Regions from separate parts of the Paraburkholderia sp. HD33-4 genome, predicted to be linked through region 1. Evidence: predicted binding sites of a transcription regulator. Region 1 holds the regulator's gene; each other region holds the start of a gene.

Region 1 (6,911 bases):
CCGATGTCTTTCTGCACTTCCTTTTCTTCGAAGCGGCGGCCGATCAGGCGCTTGACCGCGTACAGCGTGTTCTTCGGATTGGTGACCGACTGACGCTTGGCCGGCGCGCCGACCAGGATCTCGCTGTCTTCCATGTAAGCGATGATCGACGGCGTGGTGCGCGCGCCTTCCGAGTTCTCGATGACCTTGACCGAGTTGCCTTCCATGATCGCCACGCACGAGTTGGTCGTGCCGAGGTCGATGCCGATGATTTTGCCCATTTTTACAAATCTCCTGACTTTGATCGCTGCGGAAAGCGCCCGGTTGGCCCATCTGGCGGCCGGACTATCCGCTCTGAATTCATACCTGCACTCAAAATAAGTGCGGCCACATCGTTTTCAAGACCTCTTTTGCGATGCGGTCTTTAATTTTTTTCAATCACGGGGCGCGCTGCCGAATCTTTGCTGCGAGCCCGCTCCGTCAGCCTGCACGGCGCCCCCGGCGTGGTTTGCCGGAAGTGCCTGATTCGACTGGATCTTTTGCGACGCGATGCGACGACGCAGGCGCCGCGGGCCCCGCAGGCGCAAACGCCCGAAGTGCGCGCCGACGTGCTTACTTCGGCGCCGCGACGGTCACGAGCGCGGGACGCAGCACGCGATCCGCAATCACGAAGCCCTTTTGCAGCACAGCGACGACGGTGTTCGGCTCCTGGTCGGCCGGCACCATCGAAATGGCCTGATGGCGATGCGGGTCGAACTTTTCGCCGACCGGATTGATCGCCACGACGCGGCCCTTCTCGAGCGCGCCGCTCAACTGGCGCAGAGTGAGTTCGACGCCTTCGCGGACCTTCTGCAGGTCGTCGGACGAATGGGCAACGGCCGCCTCGAGACTGTCGACGACCGGCAGCAGATGCTCGGCGAAGCTCTCGATCGCAAACTTGTGCGCCTTGGCGACGTCTTCCTGCCCGCGACGGCGCACGTTTTCGGTTTCGGCCTTCGCGCGCAGAAAGCTTTCCTGCAGCTCGGCGATCTTCGCCTGAGCGTCGGCCAGCGCCTGCTCGCCGGCTGCCTGGGCAGGTTCAGTGGCGGCGCCGGTGTCCTGCTGCTGAGCAGCGGCCCCGGCGGCCTCGGCGGCCTGGCGCGCGGCTTCGTCGGCGGGCGTGGGATTCTGGCTCGTCGGGTTCTCTTGCGTGTTTTCCATGTCGCTGAAAAGTCGTTAAAAAGTAAAAGCCAAAGGCGGTAAAAGCCGTTCCAGCGCGGGGCGATTCGTGCTTCGCACAATCGCGCCACGCGTTCTTCGCGCGGATCCGCCAGACCGGACCCCAGATGGGGCCTGAAAATGCCGTTTCAAGCGGTTCCCAGCGTTTTTTCGCACCACCGTCGTGCATGCGAAATGCGCCGTAACAAGGATTAACGTGGCGCAATCAGATAGGGATTGAGTGCAGCCCGCAACTGACCTATTCTCCACTCATGGAGCGGCAACGCCACGTTAACCCTAATCTGACGTAAGCCTTACCGATACCTGACAGTCGTTCCGATAGCCTGTTTCAGCCCACCAGGGGGAGTACCGTGAAACTGACCGTTGCAATCGGGGTGGTCGCACTGGTACTGATCGCGGGCACCACGACCATCTGCATGTCCGGTGCGGTCAATGACCACACCACCGAGTACGGCGGCGCGCACGCCACCGTGGAGCAATTTTTCAATCCCCACGCGAAAATCTGTCGATAGTGCGCCGGTCGCGTTTGGTCGGTCGCCCCTGCAGCACGGCGGCCGGCTCGTGGTACACCTTGCGCCGCTCCTGCTCGACCTGCCGCTTCGCCTTGCTCTCCGCGGTTTCCACATAAAGCGTCTGCGCGACGCTCGCCGGACCGCGTACGTCGCACACGCCCAGTACCTCGACCTGCCACACGTAGCGCTCGATCTCGATTTCGACCAGATCGCCGACACGCACGTCCTTGGCCGGCTTCACGGCCGCGCCGCCGATGCGCACCCGCCCCTTGTCGACCGCATCCGCGGCCAGCGAACGCGTCTTGAAAAAGCGCGCGGCCCACAGCCATTTGTCGATGCGCAGCTTCGCGCCCGGTTCGGTTGAAATGCGGTAGTTCATCTGCGTATTCAAGCTCCTGTGGTGTGCGGCACCGGCACCGCCTGCACCGGCCAGCCCTGCAGATGTTGCGCGACTATCTCACCGAGCGCGGCAACCCACGGCTGCGACGCGTTCAGACAGGCGATCCGGTGAAACTCCTTGCCGCCCGCATGCAGAAATTCGTCGCGCACTTCCATGCCGATTTCCTCGACCGTTTCGAGGCAGTCGGCGGTGAAACCCGGGCAAAACACGTCAGCACGCCGCACGCCTGCCGCGCCGAGTTCCTTCAACGTCGGCGCCGTGTAGGGCTGCAGCCATTCGGCCTTGCCGAAGCGCGACTGGAACGTGATGCGGCATTCGACCGGGGTCAATTCGAGCGCCTGCATCAGCAGCGCGGCGGTCTGCTGACATTGCTCGTGGTACGGGTCCCCGAGGTCGAGCGTGCGCTTGGGCACACCGTGAAAACTCAGCACGAGCTTGTCGCCCGCCGCGAAATCGGGGCGGCCGTGCAGATGCCAGTAGTGATGCACCTGCGCGGCGAGCGCGGCGATATACGCCGGGTGATCCGCGTACTGGCGCACCGTGCGGATTTCCGGCTGATTGCGCATGCGCCTGAGCGCGGAAAACGCTTCGTCGAACGCGGTCGCGGTGCTCGACGCCGAATATTGCGGATACATCGGCATCAGCAGCACGCGCTCGGCGCCCGCGAGCTTCAGCTGGTTCAGCATGGCCGGAATGCCTGGCGTGCCATAACGCATCGCGTACTCGACCAGCACCGTGTAGTCGTTCAGTTGCAGCAGATGGCGCAGGCCCTCGACCTGCTTTTCGGTATGCACGCGCAGCGGCGAGCCCTCGGGCATCCACACCGCCGCGTACTTCTTCGCGGAGCTGCGGCCGCGAAACGGCAGAATCAACAGACGCAGAATCAGCTGCCACAGCAACGCCGGAATTTCGACCACGCGAGGATCGGACAGGAACTGCGCGAGGTAGCGGCGCACCGCGCGAGGCGTCGGCGCATCGGGCGTGCCGAGATTGATCAGCAACACGGCGACGCGATGCGACGTGGCGTTCTGTGATGGCCGCTCGAGGTCGAAGCGCATAGGCAGCAGAAAATCACCGCTTCACGCGGCGAGTCGATTCAATGGAGATTCATTATAGCGGCGCGGGTTCTGCCGGGCGCCGCCAGACCCCCCTGGCCATTCGGACGATTGGCAGACGCAGCGCGTTCGCGCATCATGACCGGCACGGGCTGCGATGACGGCAGTTCCACGCAGCGCGAGGACTACTGCTGGCTGAGCGTCATGGACAACAGCCGCGCAGTGATGTCCACGATCGGAATCACGCGGTTGTAGGCCATGCGGGTCGGCCCGATCACGCCGAGCGTGCCAACGATCTTGCCGTTCACCTCGTACGGCGCGGTGACGACGCTCATTTCCTCGATCGGCACCAGAGTCGACTCGCCGCCGATGAAAATCTGCACGCCCGCCGCGTGACTCGACACGTCGAGCAACTGCAGGAGGCTGGTCTTCTGGTCGAACACATCGAACAGCTTGCGCAGCCGCGCCATGTCCGACGAAAGATCGGCGACTTCGAGCAGATTGCGCTCGCCCGAGATCAGCACGGTCTCTCCGGCGTCGGATTCGTCGGTGCTCGCGGTGACGGCCGCGTGCATCAGCGAGGTCATGTCGCCACGCAGCTCGTCGATTTCCCCGCGCAGGCGGCGGCGCACTTCGTCGAACGAGAGGCCCGCGAAGTGCGCGTTGATGTAATTGGAGGCTTCCACCAGCTGCGACGGCGAAAAGTCGCGCTGGGTGGCGAGGATGCGGTTCTGCACGTCGCCTTCGGGCGTCACGATGATCAGCAGGATGCGCTTGTCGGACAGGCGCATGAATTCGATCTGCTTGAACACGTGGCTGCGGCGCGGGGTGAGCACGACGCCGGCGAACTGCGACAGGTTGGACAGCACGCTCGCCGCCGCGGCGACGATCTTCTGCGGCTCGCCGACCTGCAGCGTGGTTTTGACGGCGCGCATCACCGCCTCCTCGTCGGCGGCGGACTCGACCGTCAGCATCGTGTCGACGAACAGACGGTAGCCGCGTGGCGTCGGAATGCGCCCCGCCGACGTATGCGGACTGATCACGAGCCCCAGATCCTCGAGGTCCGACATCACGTTGCGGATCGTGGCCGGGCTTAGTTCGAGGCCCGAGTAACGTGACAGCGTGCGCGAGCCGACCGGCTGACCTTCGGCGATGTAGCGCTCAATCAGCGTTTTGAGGAGGGTTTGTGCGCGAGGATCTAGCATGACGAAAAATTTTAGCTCAATGGCATCGCAGCCGCGAGCGCCCGCGGCGCCCGCTCCCGGCGAATGCGCCGCCCTCGGTGGGCTCGCATGTCATCAGGTCTACACCATTCTAACGATAATCGCGACATACGCAGACGCCCCGTGTGCGCCGGCCCACTACCGGGTCGGTCTGCGGTTCTTTTCAGGCCCTACCTATGGTGTAATGCCGGCATGCAAGTGACCAGCCAGTTCAAGACCGTCGCGCTCGTCGGGCGCAGCAATACGCCAGGCATTGGCGAGCCGCTGACCGCGCTCGCCGGGTGCATCGCGAAGCTCGGCTTCGAAGTCGTGTTCGAAGCCGACACCGCCGCCGAAATCGGCGTAACCGACTATCCGGCGCTGCGTCCCGCCGAGATCGGCGCGCGTGCGGACGTCGCCGTGGTGCTCGGCGGCGACGGCACGATGCTCGGCTTCGGCCGCCAGCTCGCGCCGTATCGCACGCCCTTGATCGGCATCAACCACGGACGGCTCGGCTTCATCACCGACATTCCGATCTCGGACATGCGCGAGATCGTGCCGCAAATGCTGTCGGGCAACTTCGAGCGCGAGGAGCGCGTGCTTCTGGAAGCGCGCATCGTGCGCGACGGCACGCCGATCTACCACGCGCTCGCGTTCAACGACGTGGTGGTCAACCGGAGCGGTTTTTCGGGCATGGCGGAGCTGCGCGTGTCGGTCGACGGCCGCTTCATGTACAACCAGCGCTCGGACGGCCTGATCGTCGCGACACCGACCGGCTCGACCGCGTACGCGCTGTCGTCGCAGGGGCCGATTCTGCATCCGCAGTTGCAGGGCTTCGTGCTCGTGCCGATCGCGCCGCACGCGCTGTCGAACCGGCCGATCGTGCTGCCCGACGACTCGAAGGTCAGCATCCAGATCGTGTCCGGGCGCGAAGTGAACGTCAATTTCGACATGCAATCGTTCACGTCGCTAGAGCTCGGCGACACGATCGAGGTGCGCCGTTCGCGTCACACGGTGCCGATGCTGCATCCGGTCGGCTACAGCTATTACGCGACGCTGCGCAAAAAGCTGCACTGGCACGAGTACCCGTCGCACGAAGAAGACCCGAGGCCGTAAGCGACGCTTTGAATCGCGCACGCCGCCGCGGCCGCCACCCGAATCCCAAGCTCACCCGACGACCTCCATGCTTCGCCACCTCTCGATACGCGACTTCGTCATCGTCGCCGCGCTCGACCTCGAATTCGACAGCGGCTTTACCGTTTTCTCGGGCGAAACCGGCGCCGGCAAATCGATCCTGATCGACGCGCTCGCGCTCGCGCTGGGCGCGCGCGCCGAGGCGAGCGTCGTGCGCACCGGCGAGAGCCGCGCCGACATCACCGCGGAGTTCGAAACGCACGCGCAGGTCGATCAATGGCTCGACGCGCAGGCGCTCGGCGCCGCGAACGACGGCCAGCACGGCGACACCGTGATGCTGCGGCGGGTGGTCGACGCGAACGGCCGCTCGCGCGCGTTCATCAACGGCACGGCGGCCACGCTCGCGCAGCTGCGCGAGGTCGGCGAAATGCTCGTCGATATTCACGGTCAGCACGCGCACCAGCTGCTGATGCGCCCGGACGCGCAGCGCGAGCTGTTCGACACACACGCGGGCCTGTCCGAGATGGCCGCGGCAGTGACGCGCGGGTGGCGCACGTGGCGCGACAAGGCGCAGGCGGTCGAGCACGCGCAAACGCGCGATCGCGAGCTGCAACTCGAACGCGAGCGACTCGCGTGGCAACTCACCGAACTCGACAAGCTCGCACCGCAGCCGGGCGAATGGGAAGAGGTCAACACCGAGCATCGGCGGCTGTCGCATTCCGCGAATCTGATCGACGGCGTGCAGGGTGCGCTCGGCGCGCTGTCCGAATCGGACGACGCGATGATCACGCATCTCGGCTCGATCGTGTCGAAGGTGCGCGACCTCGCGGAGATCGACCCGGCGCTGAACGACGTGCTCGCCGCGCTCGAGCCGGCCGAAATCCAGTTGCAGGAAGCGGCCTATTCGCTGAGCCATTACGCGCAGAAGCTCGAACTCGATCCTGAGCGGCTCGCGCAGGTCGAAAAGCGCCTCGACGCGCTGCACTCGGCCGCGCGCAAATTCCGTCTGCAGCCGGAGACGCTGCCGGAAGAACACGAAGCGCGACGCAAGCAGTTGGCCGCGCTCGACGCCGCCGCCGACCTCGAGGGCCTCCGCGCCGCCGAGGCGCAAGCGAAGGAAGTGTTCGTCGCCGAGGCGAAAAAACTGTCGAAGGCACGCGCGAAAGCAGGCAAGGCGCTCGGCGAGGCGGTCACGACCGGCATGCAGGAACTGTCGATGAAAGGCGGCAGCTTCGAAGTCGCGCTGGTGCCGCTGCCCGAAGGCGGCGCGCATGGGCTCGAGCAGATCGAGTTTCGCGTGGCCGGCCACGCCGGGGTGCCGCTGCGGCCGCTCGCGAAGGTTGCGTCGGGCGGCGAGCTCGCGCGTATCAGCCTCGCGCTCGCGGTGATCGCAAGCGCGGCGAGCCCCACA
Region 2 (6,911 bases), 100 kb from region 1:
TCGATTGCGCTGCCAGACGGGAATCGGGAAGGCTTTCGCGTTACCATCGCCGATTCCACCGAAAGCCTGCACAACGCAGGGACGTGGCGGCAAGGCTGGCACTGCGAGTAAGCCGGAAGAGTCAGGAGAACTTATCCATGAAAGAGCCGCCGAGCTTCGTGCAACGCTTCCACGGCAACATCGGGGTGCAGGACCGCATACGCCTGTTCGATCAGACGCCGGCCACGATCTGGCTGACCGGCCTGTCCGGCGCCGGCAAATCGACGCTCGCGTTCGCGCTCGAGGAGCAGTTGATCGCGCTCGGTCATGCCTGCTATGTGCTCGACGGCGACAACGTTCGCCACGGTCTGGCGAGCGACCTGGGCTTCGATCGCGACGACCGGCGCGAAAACATCCGCCGCGTCGCGCATGTCGCCCAGTTGATGAACGACGCCGGCCTGATCGTGATTACCGCACTGATTTCGCCGATACGCGAAGACCGGGCGATGGCGCGCGAAATCATTGGCCCCGACAAGTTCGTCGAGACCTTCGTGTCCGCCCCGCTCGCCACTTGCGCGAGCCGCGATCCCAAAGGTCTTTACGCGAAAGCGAGGTCTGGCGAGATCAGCTCGTTCACGGGCGTATCGGCACCCTATGAAGTGCCAATCGATCCGCATCTTCACGTCGACACGGGCACGCTGAGCCCGGCGGAAAGCGTGGCGCAGATCTTCCAATACCTGCGCGAAAAGTGTCTCGGAACATCGACTCATCGTTTGGTTCACACGGCAGGCGCCTGATCCGCACGAAGCATTTCCGCACGTACCCGCCGATCTTCACGTCACGCCGGCTCCAAACGAAAAAACCCGCTTATGCGGGTTTTTTCGTTTGGGAATACGCCTCGCGGCGCACTCCCGGCAGGGACTTCCAGCCGGGCCTCGTCGGTGACCCAGCCGCGGTGGTTCAACCACGCGGCCGGACCACGAGGCCCGAGCGGAATTACATGTCCATGCCCATGCCGCCCATGCCGCCGGGCATGCCGCCAGGCATCGGAGCATCTTCCTTCGGCAGTTCGCAGACAGCTGCGTCGGTCGTCAGCAGCAGGCCAGCGACCGAAGCTGCGTTTTGCAGCGCCGTGCGCGTCACCTTCGTCGGGTCCACGACACCTGCGTCGACCAGGTCGACGTACTCGCCGGTCGCTGCGTTGTAGCCGTAGTTGCCGTTGCCAGCAGCAACCGCTGCCACCACGACGCTCGCTTCTTCGCCACCGTTGGTGACGATCTGACGCAGCGGCTCTTCCATTGCGCGCAGGACGATCTTGATACCTGCGTCCTGATCGGCGTTAGCGCCCTTCAGGCCAGCGATCGCCGTACGTGCACGGATCAGCGCGACGCCGCCACCAGCGACGATGCCTTCTTCCACAGCTGCGCGCGTTGCATGCAGTGCGTCTTCGACACGTGCCTTCTTTTCCTTCATTTCGACTTCGGTCGCAGCACCGACCTTGATCACTGCAACGCCGCCTGCCAGCTTGGCAACGCGCTCTTGCAGCTTTTCACGGTCGTAGTCCGAGGTCGCTTCTTCGATCTGCTTGCGCACTTGCTTGACGCGAGCTTCGATGTTCGCTGCTTCGCCAGCGCCGTCGATGATCGTGGTGTTTTCCTTGCCCACTTCGATGCGCTTCGCCTGGCCCAGCTCAGCCAGCGTTGCCTTCTCGAGCGTGAGGCCGGTTTCTTCAGCGACGACCTGACCGCCGGTCAGGATCGCGATGTCTTCCAGCATCGCCTTACGACGATCGCCGAAGCCCGGAGCCTTGACGGCGACAGTCTTCAGGATGCCGCGGATGTTGTTGACGACCAGCGTTGCGAGCGCTTCGCCTTCGACGTCTTCAGCGATGATCAGCAGCGGACGGCCAGCCTTCGCGACTTGCTCGAGCACCGGCAGCAGATCACGGATGTTCGACACCTTCTTGTCGTGCAGCAGCACGAACGGGTTGTCCAGAACGGCGACTTGCTTGTCCGGGTTGTTGATGAAGTACGGCGACAGGTAGCCGCGGTCGAATTGCATACCTTCGACGACGTCCAGCTCGTCTTGCAGCGACTTGCCGTCTTCGACGGTGATCACGCCTTCCTTGCCGACCTTGTCCATCGCTTCAGCGATACGATCGCCGATCGACGAATCGCTGTTCGCCGAGATCGCGCCAACCTGAGCGATTTCCTTGTTGGTCGTGCACGGCTTGCTGATCTTGCGCAGTTCTTCGATTGCGGCTGCAACAGCCTTGTCGATGCCGCGCTTCAGGTCCATCGGGTTCATGCCCGATGCGACGTACTTCATGCCTTCGCGGACGATCGATTGCGCGAGAACCGTAGCGGTCGTCGTGCCGTCGCCTGCGTTGTCGCTGGTCTTGGAAGCGACTTCCTTGACCATTTGCGCGCCCATGTTCTGGAGCTTGTCTTTCAGTTCGATCTCTTTCGCGACCGACACACCGTCCTTGGTGACCGTCGGGCCGCCGAAGCTGCGCTCGAGGACCACGTTGCGGCCCTTCGGACCCAGCGTGACCTTCACAGCGTTGGCGAGAATGTTCACGCCTTCGACCATCTTGGCACGGGCGGAATCACCGAATACGACGTCTTTAGCTGCCATCTTCTAACTCCTTGAATACTTTGGATATAACCGGGGAAGTAGCGACCTTGCGCTTACTTCTGCACCACGGCCATGATGTCTTCTTCGCGCATCACCAGCAGTTCGTTGCCGTCGACCTTTACGGTCTGGCCTGCGTACTTGCCGAACAGGACGCGGTCACCGACCTTCACGTCGAGCGCAATGGCTGCGCCCTTGTCGTCGCGCTTGCCCGGGCCGACTGCGAGGATTTCACCTTGATCCGGCTTTTCCGCTGCGGCTTCGGGGATCACGATGCCCGACGCGGTCTTGGTTTCTTGATCCAGACGCTTGACGATCACGCGATCATGCAAAGGACGAAGGTTCATACATACTCCTCTCTGATTGAGACTGAAGAACGCTGAGAAAACCCGGCTGGCCGAGCCAACCGGAGATGTTGTTAGCACTCTCGTGCAGCGAGTGCTAATTATATGGACGGGTGGTGACAAATTCAAGAAGTGAGGAGCAGCGCCGCCGCGGGCGGGGTTTTGCCACGACCGGCGCGGACCGGGCGCTGCGGCGCAGCGGTGAGCGCCACAGGCGAATGCGAGCAAAAACAATCACTTGCAGCGCGATTTAAGGCTTGCAGCCACGCTGCGCTGGGGCGATATGGCAGCCAAACCTCAGCCGCGCGCCGCAATGTATACCGCCGGATCACCCGTTCCCAGGGAATACCCTCGGCCGATTGAGCATAAGGTCGCAAGGTCGAGAAGTCTCCGACACCGACTGGCTCGTGCCGTTCAACTCACTTCGGCGCAGGCGGGTGCAGCGCATTGCCCGCCACCCACTTGAGCCGTTCGCAGTTGACCTTGATGCGCGCCGCGAATTCCTTCGGATCGCGCTCGCGCAGCGCGTTCATCTGGCTATTGCTGTTGTCCGCGCGATGCCAGCCCGCGTTCCAGTGCTGATCGAAATCGGTCGCACCGGTCAGCACCTTCCGGAGCCGCTCCTTATAGGCGCCGATGCGCTCGGGCGACACGTCGCAGAACGCCTGCGCGAAGTTCGCGCGCTCGCCCGCCGTCTCCGCGCTCATGTTGGCGTCGCTCGCGCCGCTCGCCGGCGGCGCGGCGAGCGACAGCATCGACAGACAGAGCGCTGCGCAAAGCGGCCGATAGCGATACGATAGGTTCTTCATCTTCGACTCCTGACGATCCTTCGTGGCGGCCAGGGATTGTCCCGATCTTCAACGCGGGTTCGCCAATTGTGTCCTGATTGCACTGCACGATGGCGTTTTCGCGCGCTATCCGATGCGTCGCATCGCGACTAGCGAGTGTTACGCTCGTTGGACCAGCCTTCGATAGCCTGACCGGCAGCGCGCCGGCAAAAGGCAGACCACGAAAGTGCTCAAGGACAACACTAACAATCGGCGAAACATCGCTGCGGGAGTGACTGCGATGCCATCTAAAACATATACCGTACTAACGCTGTTGGTGACGAGCAGTGCCGCGTTCGCGTGGCAGCCACTCACCTATCCGATCCGTAGTCAGAGCCCCTATGAGCGCGGCGTCGACAACGCGATGTGCTACGCGGAAGCGAGCCGCGTCAGCAACGTCGACATCCGTCGCGAGCCGCAGGTCCCTCCGCGTCCAAAGCCGGTAGCGAAAGGCTCGTCGACGGGCGCGCCGTCGAAGCCGCCTCTGCCGCCCAGTTCCTTCTCCGCCACACCACTGCCGTACGCCGCCGCAAGCATGCCGGACGGTGCAAGCATGCCGAACGGTGCGAGCATGCCGATCGCGGGCGCGCCCAGCGGCGCTTCGTCGGCAAATGCGGCGGACGCGGCCATCGCCGCCGCGGCCGCCGCTGGTGCGCGTGCCTCGGCCACCGCAGCGGCAGGTGCGTCAACAGCAAAGACCACTGCGGCCGCAGGCGCGAGCGAGGCAGTCGGCGCGTCGGCTGCATCGGACGCAGCGTTGCAGGCGAACGCGGCATCCGACGTCAAGCTGCCGCCGCTGCCCGCGCCCGAGCCGCCGATGACGCGCTATTGGGCCGCCTACGCCGCGTGCATGCAGGCGCGAGGGTACGTCGTCGCGCAGTAATTCACTGCTTGCGAGTCTCGTTGCCGTTTCGTGTTTCTTTGACCGAGGCGTCGTCATAAGACGCCCGTGAGGGACCGGCTATGTCTACGGATATCACTGCCAATCAGCAAGATCCCCGACGCTGCGATAACTGCGGTGCGCCTCTGGTTGGCCGCTTCTCGCCTTGTCTTTCGTGCCATTCGGTCGCGCTCGAAGCGTTTGGCGCTGATGCGGTCAAACTACCGGCGCGCAGAATCTGGCAGCCTTCGCCGGGCACGCTGGTCTATCGCTACGATTCGATCGACGAAGCCGAGTTGGTCGCGAAAGCCAAACGGCGCTCACGCGGCCGCATCGTGCTGGCCGTATCGGTGTTGGCGGTGAGTTCCGCTGTGTATCTGGCCTGCATTCACGGCGACGAGTTGCGCGTGGGTGTGCCGCTCGCGTCGACCGGCCTCGTGTCTGCACCAAACGGCAAGACCTCCGCTGCTGCCGCCGGGGACTCCAGGGCGGCAGGCAAACAATTGCTGCCGAGCGGCGTCGCCCAGCAACAGCAGCAACACCAGCAACACCAGACAGCAGACGTGGCGCAACGCCTTGCGTCGGTCGCGTCCTCGCCGGCTACTCCAGTTACCCCACCGGCCGCATCGACACCCGAGCGGCGCCAGGCCGTGTCGACAACGCCGGATGCCGCGCGAGTCACCGCCACTCCGCCGACTGACACGAACGATAAGCTGCGCGTCGATACCCGGCCGAGAGGCAGTTCGCAGCAACCGCCCGCTGAGCTCGCGCAGCAGCCCGCTCCGGTCCGGTCCTCGCCCGTTACAGCGCCAGCCGCGTTGCCGCCGGAGCAACACCGCATCGCGTCGACAACACCGGATGCCGCGCGCGTGACTGTCGCTCCGCCAGTTGGCGCCGAAGACAAACTTCGCACGGCCGCGTCGCCGAGTGCCGTCGAGCAACACGTCGCATCGGTCCGGCCCTCGCCAGTTACACCATCGGCCGCATCGCCTCTCGAGCAACCCCGCGTCGCGTCGACAACGCCGGATGCCGCGCGCGTGACTGCCGATCGCCCGCCAAGCGCGCAAAATAAACTGCGCGCCGATGCTCCGCCGAGCGCCTCCGCGCAGCAACCACCCGCCACCGTCGAGCAACGCGTCGCATCGGTTCGGCCTGCAGCGCCCACACCGCCGGCCGCATCGCCACCCGAGCAGCGCCACATCGCGTCGACAACGCCGGATACCGCGCGCGCCGCCGACAATCACCCGACTAGCGCACAAAGCAATCCGCGCGCCGATGCTCGGCCGAGCGCCCCCGCGCAACAACGACCCGCGATCGTCGCGCCACGCCTCGCGTCGGTTCGGCCTACAGCGCCCACACCACCGGCCGCGTCGCCATCCGAGCAGCGCTCCATCGCGTCGGCAACGCCGGATACGTCGCGCGCCGCAGCGCCGCAGCCGATTAGCGCTGAAGATCAACGACGCGCCGATGCGGCCAGATATCTGAAAGCGGCACATGTCAGTCTGAAGGCGAACAATCTGTCGGCCGCCAAATCGCGGATTGCCGCAGCCCTGGCCGCTCAGCCCGACAACCGCGACGCGCAGCGCCTGCGCTCCACGGTGCATACGCTCGAACAGCAGCGCGATGCGCTACTCAGCCTCGCGCGCGGCTGCCGTTCTATCGAGCACTGGGATTGCACGTCGCGCAACGCTGGTATCGCGCTGCAAATCGATTCGAGCAGCAAGGATGCACGGCGTCTGGCGACACGGGCCGAGCGCGAATCTGGACTGCAGATCGTGTCGTCAGCTGACGACGTTACCGAGCCATTGCCCCGGGTGCGCTACCTGCATCATTGAGGTTGCGCCGCAGACGGCGAGCGACGCGCGAAGCCCATGCATGCGCGTCGCAACGTAACGCCGGGGGGAGCTGGCGAGAAACCGCGGACCTTCCCGTAACGCGCAACGCGCAATCCCGCAATCCCGCAATCCCGCAATCCCGCAATCCCGCAATCCCGCAATCCCGCAAACAAAAAAATACGCGCCCGCAGCCGTCGGCGGCAAGCCGACAGTTGCGGGCGCGCAGCGCATCACGTCAGCCGACCACCAAACCGCCGGCCGCCCGGTGATGCGAGTTACTCGTGATGCTCCAATGCAGTAAAGCCAGCCAGCGTGACGAGTGCGTCGCGGCGTGCGATCTGGTAGTCCGAGCGCACCATTTCCTTGACCAGTTGATCGAACGACGTGGTCGGCTTCCAGCCCAGCCGCGCAT
Region 3 (6,911 bases), 210 kb from region 1:
AGGCATTCGACGACGCTCTCGGCCTCACCGGTTTGATCGTCACCAAGCTCGACGGCACCGCGAAGGGCGGCATCCTCGCGGCGATCGCGCGGCAGCGGCCGATTCCGGTGTATTTCATCGGCGTCGGCGAAAAGGTCGAGGATCTGCAGCCGTTCAGCGCGGAGGAGTTTTCGGACGCGCTGCTGGGCGGCTGATCGCGTGATTGCCGCGGCGTTCGGCGCTCGCGGCGAGCCAAAGGAAAAGGGCACTCCACGGAGTGCCCTTTTTTCGTTTCAAGCCGCCATCGACGTGTCACACGAACCCGCGCTCACTCCGCGTCCGGCTGTGCGCCCGGCGCCGCGCGTGCGAACGCGTCGAGTTGCATCGCGTGATCGTAGATGCGCTGGATCGTCGGAAACTTTGCGGTGTCGACCTTGAAGCGCTGCGCGTTGAACACCTGCGGAATCAGGCACGCGTCGGCGAGTGTCGGTGTGTCGCCGAAACACAGCTTGCCGGTGCGCGCGTCGCCGGCGAGATGCATCTCCAGCGTCGCGAAGCCCGCGTCGATCCAGTGCCGGTACCACGCGTCCTTCGCGTCGTCGTCGACACGCAGCGTGTGCTTCAGATAGCGCAGCACGCGCAGATTGTTCAGCGGATGAATCTCGCACGCGACCTGCAGCGCCACCGAGCGCACATAAGCGCGATCGAGCGGCGCCTTCGGCAGCAGGGGCGGCTCGGGATGCGTCTCCTCGAGATACTCGATGATCGCGAGCGACTGCGGCAGCAGATGACTGCCGTCGGCGAGCGTCGGCACGATACAGTCCGCGTTGATCTTGCGATACTCGGGCTTCAGCTGCTCGCCGCCTTCGCGCACGAGGTGCACGGGCACGTAGTCGTACGTCAGATTCTTCACGTTCAGCGCGATACGCACGCGATACGACGCCGAGCTACGGAAATAGCTGTAGAGCTTCATGTTGTCTGCCTCCTCCACCTGCCCCCAAGCCGTCTCAGACGACGCGCACGCTGAATTCGCCGAGCCCGTCCACGCCGCCCTTCATCAGGTCGCCCTTGACGACAGCACCGACGCCTTCCGGCGTGCCGGTAAAAATCAGGTCGCCGGGCCGCAGTTCGAACAGCGTCGACAGATACGCGATCGTCTCGGCCACCGACCAGATCAGCTGCGACACATCCGCGCGCTGCTTGTCCTCGCCGTTCACCGACAGCCAGACCGCGCCCTTGCCGATGTGACCAACCGTCGTAGCCGGATGAATCGGGCCGAGCGGCGCCGAGTGATCGAAGCCTTTGGCGGTATCCCACGGACGCCCCATTTTCTTCGCTTCGCCTTGCAGGTCGCGGCGCGTCATATCGAGACCGAGCGCGTAGCCGTAGACGTGGTCGAGCGCGCGCTCGACGGGGATGTCTTTACCGCCCTCGCCGATCGCCGCGACCATTTCCATTTCGAAATGGACGTTCTTCGTCTGCGACGGATACGGGAATTCGCCGGTCGTGCCCGGCGCGACGTAGACGACCGCATCGGCCGGCTTCGTGAAGAAGAACGGCGGTTCGCGGTCCGGGTCGTGGCCCATTTCGCGCGCGTGCGCCTCGTAGTTGCGCCCCACGCAGTAGATGCGCCGCACCGCGAACTGCTCGCTCGACCCCACGACCGGCACCGCGACCTGCGGTGCGGGTGCAAATACGTAACTCATCCCGTTCTCCGTTTTTCGATGGGCGCCGCCGAGGCGGCGAGAAACATCGAGTGTAACGCGCGGCACGGCGCGGGTGCGTGGCAAGCGGGCAGTCGGCAGTCGCTGCGTGCCGCTTCGTCGCTGTTCGCGGGCTCGCCTTAGATGCGATACTGACACCGAACAGCTCCCCGAATGGCGTAGCGAACCGCCACGCGCGGCACGCCACCTGCCTCTTGCGCACGATGACCGACTCCACCGATACCACTTCCCCCTTCCCCTGCGCCCGATTCATCAAGGAAATCGGCCGCGGCCCCAACGGCGCCCGCGCGCTGACCGCCGACGACACCCGCGCGCTCTACACCGCGATGCTCGATGGCCGCGTCGACGATCTCGAGCTCGGCGCGGTGCTGCTCGCGTATCGCGTGAAAGGCGAAACCGCCGACGAACTCGCCGCGATGCTGGGCGCGGCGCATACGTCGTTCGAGCCGGTGCGGCAGCCGCACGGCGCGTTCCGGCCGGTGTCGATTCCGTCATACAACGGTGCGCGCAAGCAGCCGAACCTCGTGCCGCTGCTGGCACTGCTGCTCGCGCGCGAAGGCGTGCCGGTGCTCGTGCACGGCGTCACCGAGGATCCGGGGCGCGTGACGAGCGCGGAAATCTTCGCCCATCTGCACATCGCCCACGCGCAGTCACACGCGCAGATCGAAGCGGGTCTGGCGGAGCGTCGCGTCGCGTTCGCGTCGATCGACGTGCTCGCGCCCAAGCTCGCGCGCCTGCTCGCGCTGCGCCGGCGCATGGGCGTGCGCAATTCGACGCATACGCTCGTTAAGCTGCTGCAGCCATTCGCGCCCGCAGGATTGCGGCTCGTGAACTACACGCATCCGCCGTATCGCGACAGTCTCAAGCAACTGTTCATCACGCATCCCGATGCGGCCGTCGGCGGTGCGCTGCTCGCGCGCGGCACCGAAGGCGAGGCGGTCGCCGATACGCGCCGCCAGGTGCAGGTCGACTGGCTGCACGACGGCATCTGCGAGACACGGCTGCCCCACGAACGCTCGTCGCCCGATGCGCCCGAAGTCGAGCTGCCCGAAGCGCGCGACGCGGCGACCACGGCCGCCTGGATCGACGCAGTGCTGCGCGGCGAAGCGCCGGTGCCGGGCGCGATCGAGCGGCAGGTCGAGCTGATCGTCGATATCGCGAAGACGGCGGCGTGACGGCCGCGGGTTGACAGGCCAACGCGCACCGTCATACAGTTGGCCTCATGCGTTCCCTTCCGAACACCCTCCGAATTATCTCCGGCCGCCTAGCGCGGCCCCTATCGCTACGCGTGGCGTAAGTCACACGTAGCGCCGCGCGCTGGCAGCTCCGGTTGCCGTCGGCGGTCCTCCCCGTAGTTCCCGCAGTTTCGCTTCACCCCCGTCGTAGTTCTCCACAACCCGTCGTCGTTTGCATTCGTCCGTTTACCGCGCGGCCGATGCGAGAGGATCAAATGCACGTTGCCCGGGCCGCATCCGCGTTCGTCTGTTCATTCGCCCGCGTCGTCATGACGTCGCGGGCCGCGCGCCCACTCGTTGCCGCCCGGCATCGGCAGGCACACCGTGCATGCGTGGCAGTCGGCCAACCGCTCGACGTCCCCACCCTCCGCCGACGACACCACGAATGAGGCACCTCACCATGTTGCGCAATCCCGCTGAAAAGTACCGTCCCTTTCCCGCCGTGCGGCTGAGCGGCCGCAAATGGCCGGGACGCACGATCGACGCCGCGCCCGTCTGGATGAGCACCGACCTGCGCGACGGTAACCAGGCGCTGATCGAACCGATGAGCGCCGCGCAGAAGCTCGACTACTTCGAGATGCTGGTCGCGATCGGTTTCAAGGAAATCGAAGTCGGCTTTCCGTCGGCGTCGCAAACCGATTTCGACTTCGTGCGCAAGCTGATCGACGAGCGGCGCATTCCCGACGACGTCACGATCGAAGTCTTCGTGCCGTCGCGCGCGGAGCTGATCGCACGCACGTTCGATGCGCTTGAAGGCTCGCCGCGCGCGATCGTTCACCTGTACAACGCGATCTGCCCGTCGTTCCGGCGCATCGTGTTCCAGCAGTCGAAGGACGAGATCAAGGCGCTCGCCGTCGAAGGCACGCGTCTCGTCAAGGAACACGCGCAGGCGCGGCCGGGCACACACTGGACCTTCCAGTACTCGCCCGAGACCTTCAACACGTCCGAGCTGCCGTTCGCGCGCGAGGTGTGCGACGCCGTCGCGCAAACGTGGCGGCCGACACGCGATCACAAGATGATCGTCAATCTGCCGGCGAGCGTCGAAGCGGCCACGCCGAACGTGTTTGCCGACCAGATCGAATGGATGCACCGCAATCTCGGGTATCGCGACAGCATCGTGCTGTCGGTGCATCCGCACAACGACCGCGGCACCGCCGTGGCCGCGGCGCAGCTCGCGCTGCTGGCGGGCGCGGATCGCATCGAAGGCTGTCTGTTCGGCAACGGCGAGCGCACCGGCAACGTCGATCTCGTCACGCTCGCGATGAATCTCGACGCGATGGGTATCGACAGCGGTCTGGATTTCTCGGATCTCGCGACAATCAGGCGCGTGGCCGAACGCTGCACGCGGCTTCCGGTGGCGGCGCGCCATCCGTATGCGGGAGAGGCCGCGATGCGTGGCACGCACGAGGCGCGCGACGCGAATGCCGAGGCGGGGAAGCACGGCGCAAGCAGGCGCGACAAAGCTGACGAATGCTTGACCGCGTAAATCTGAACTGAGCCTCGAGCCTGCGGCAGCGCGGTGCATATACCCCGCATTGCGCCGCCGCCGCGGGCGCGCTCACGAGGCGCGCCCGCGCCAGCAGAATCTCACTCGAGAGCGCAACGCGTTGCCTGCCATGCGATCAGCCGCCACTGCCCGTCTTCGTGCGTGTGAATCGCGGTATAGGCAATCGGAAACAGCAGCGCGCCGTTGTTGGCCTCCATCTCGATCAGCGCGCGGCCCGTGACCACGTAGGTTTCGCGCCCGGCCGGCAACACGTCCTGCGACTGCACCTCGATCTGCCGATAACGACGGCGCCCCGCGACGATCCCGTCGATGAACTGCCGCTTCGTTTCGCGCTTGCCATTCGTATGGACGTAGCTCACGTTGTCCGCGAGCAGCGTGTCGAGCGACTGTCCATCGCCGTCGACCATCGCGCGAAAACGCTCTCGTTCGAGTCCGCGAATCGCTTCGATCATCTTTGCCGCCATTGCAGAGCCCCTCGAACACCGCGAGCCGCAGACGGCCACGGTCAGACGTGATATTGCACATATAGCTGGCTGAAATTTATACCAGGATTCAGCTCTTTGATACTGCGATTGGAAACATGCTGAAAGCGGTGGACGGTGATGCGAGGTGCGCCTCGCGGATCAGCGGGGAATGCAAGTCGCAGGTTTGCCACGAAGTCCGGTTCTGGCACTAGAAGTTGCGCCTGACACCCGAACCCGAGGGCGAAATTGGCATTTAGAGTAAGTCCACGCAAAAACCAAATTCAGGTAGTTGATTTGGCCCCCTCACCTGGCGGTTATTAAGCGACTGCTTCCTTTACTTTAGGCGCCAATCTAGTGTCGCACATCAAACGAATCCAGCCTCACTTTCCGCAATTATTCACTCCCTGATATGCATATATGAGCTGATTGCGAGAACTACATGGAAAATGGCAGCAACTTGTATAGGACAAACAGGCGGACAAAATAGAGCGTATTATGGCTATCAAAATACGAAAATCAATAGGATTTTCGGGAACTTGGATACCCCTGCGAGCTCTAAGTATTAGCACTCGGCAGATCAGAGTGCTAACATCCATCGCTGGAGTCGTTTACTGAGTACGCTATTGTCTGATTCCAAAGGAGTTTCATACGTGAGCCATGCAATGACCCTTCCGAGTACTTTGAGCCCGTCGTCGGCTAAGGCCGCTTCGGCAGGTGCACTGGCGCTCTCGCATTCCTCGCTGCTGTCCGGTCAACTGGGCAACATCGACGCCTACATCCAGGCGGTCAACCGGATCCCGATGCTGACGCCGGCGGAAGAACGCCAGTTCGCCACCGAATTGCGCGAACACGACAATCTGGAGTCCGCGCGCCGCCTCGTGCTGTCGCACCTTCGGCTCGTCGTGTCGATCGCGCGTAACTACCTCGGTTACGGGTTGCCGCACGCCGACCTGATTCAGGAAGGCAACATCGGCCTGATGAAAGCGGTCAAGCGCTTCGATCCGGAGCAAAACGTACGCCTCGTGTCGTACGCAATGCACTGGATCAAGGCCGAGATCCACGAATACATCCTGCGCAACTGGCGCATGGTGAAGGTCGCCACCACCAAGGCGCAGCGCAAGCTGTTCTTCAACCTGCGCAGCCACAAGCAGGGTCTCGGCGCGTTCACGCCGGACGAGATCGAAGGTCTCGCCAAGGAACTGAACGTGAAGCGCGAAGAAGTCGCGGAGATGGAAACGCGTCTGTCGGGCGGCGATATCGCGCTCGAAGGTCAGGTCGAAGACGGTGAAGAGTCGTATGCGCCGATCGCCTATCTGGCCGACTCGCACAGCGAGCCGACCGCCGTGCTGGCTTCGCGTCAGCGCGACCGGCTGCAAAGCGACGGCATCGCAAGCGCGCTCGATGCGCTCGATCCGCGCAGCCGCCGCATTATCGAAGCACGCTGGCTGAAGGTAGACGACGACGGCTCGGGCGGCTCGACGTTGCACGAGTTGGCCGACGAGTTCGGTGTGTCGGCCGAACGTATCCGCCAGATCGAAGCCAGCGCCATGAAGAAGATGCGCGGTGCGCTGACCGAATACGCGTAAAGCGTCGAAGCCATGCGCGCGCACATGTGGCCCGCGCATGACATAGGTAAAAACGACACACGTTAATCGGTCGCGCGTCATTTGCCGACCAGTGAGCTCAAGCCCCGCCCTCGCAAAACGGCGGGGCTTTTTTATTCTTTTCGTTTTCTTCTTGCATCCCCGCGGCCGCGCGTTCGTGTCAGCCCGCCCCCCGAGCCAACCGGCCGGGGCCGGTAAGCCTTTCTTGACGTATCGCAAGTCCGGTAGCAATACTGCACAGACGCGGCAAGTTTCGCGACGTGATGCCGCATGGCCAACCCTGAGCGCGTGAGGTTCCCCCTCCTACAATCGGCATGCATTCGCCAGACTGCCTGACGGCAAGGGCGGTCTGGATCCAGCCGGACTCTCCGGCGTGAAGTCGTCTTCGACCGATCATG

The links. Region 1 encodes HrcA, which represses chaperone genes, less so after heat shock. Its sites were predicted from a motif close to TTAGCACTCNNNNNNNNNGAGTGCTAA; they were not measured.
Region 2: the regulator HrcA is predicted to act here: its motif matches at 3,032-3,058, upstream of groES (co-chaperone GroES).
Region 3: the regulator HrcA is predicted to act here: its motif matches at 5,472-5,498, upstream of rpoH (RNA polymerase sigma factor RpoH).

The regions. Positions count from the first base shown of each region.
Region 1 covers NZ_JAJEJS010000001.1:526,358-533,268, reverse strand. The annotation lists gene dnaK (molecular chaperone DnaK) at 1-260, opposite strand, end outside; gene grpE (nucleotide exchange factor GrpE) at 592-1,179, opposite strand; gene L0U84_RS02415 (hypothetical protein) at 1,548-1,709, shown strand; gene L0U84_RS02410 (RNA-binding S4 domain-containing protein) at 1,681-2,088, opposite strand; gene hemH (ferrochelatase) at 2,097-3,167, opposite strand; gene hrcA (heat-inducible transcriptional repressor HrcA) at 3,350-4,369, opposite strand; gene L0U84_RS02395 (NAD kinase) at 4,580-5,482, shown strand; gene recN (DNA repair protein RecN) at 5,550-6,911, shown strand, end outside.
Region 2 covers NZ_JAJEJS010000001.1:629,595-636,505, reverse strand. The annotation lists gene L0U84_RS02885 (chondroitin 4-O-sulfotransferase) at 1-111, shown strand, start outside; gene cysC (adenylyl-sulfate kinase) at 138-776, shown strand; gene groL (chaperonin GroEL) at 976-2,616, opposite strand; gene groES (co-chaperone GroES) at 2,670-2,960, opposite strand; gene L0U84_RS02865 (hypothetical protein) at 3,377-3,766, opposite strand; gene L0U84_RS02860 (hypothetical protein) at 4,026-4,667, shown strand; gene L0U84_RS02855 (hypothetical protein) at 4,748-6,499, shown strand; gene gmd (GDP-mannose 4,6-dehydratase) at 6,775-6,911, opposite strand, start outside.
Region 3 covers NZ_JAJEJS010000001.1:318,875-325,785, reverse strand. The annotation lists gene ftsY (signal recognition particle-docking protein FtsY) at 1-194, shown strand, start outside; gene maiA (maleylacetoacetate isomerase) at 308-952, opposite strand; gene L0U84_RS01510 (fumarylacetoacetate hydrolase family protein) at 987-1,685, opposite strand; gene ybiB (DNA-binding protein YbiB) at 1,907-2,878, shown strand; partial or broken gene L0U84_RS01500 (2-isopropylmalate synthase) at 3,339-4,346, shown strand; gene L0U84_RS01495 (nuclear transport factor 2 family protein) at 4,526-4,909, opposite strand; partial or broken gene L0U84_RS01490 (acyloxyacyl hydrolase) at 4,951-5,037, opposite strand; gene rpoH (RNA polymerase sigma factor RpoH) at 5,560-6,495, shown strand; gene cydP (cytochrome oxidase putative small subunit CydP) at 6,909-6,911, shown strand, end outside.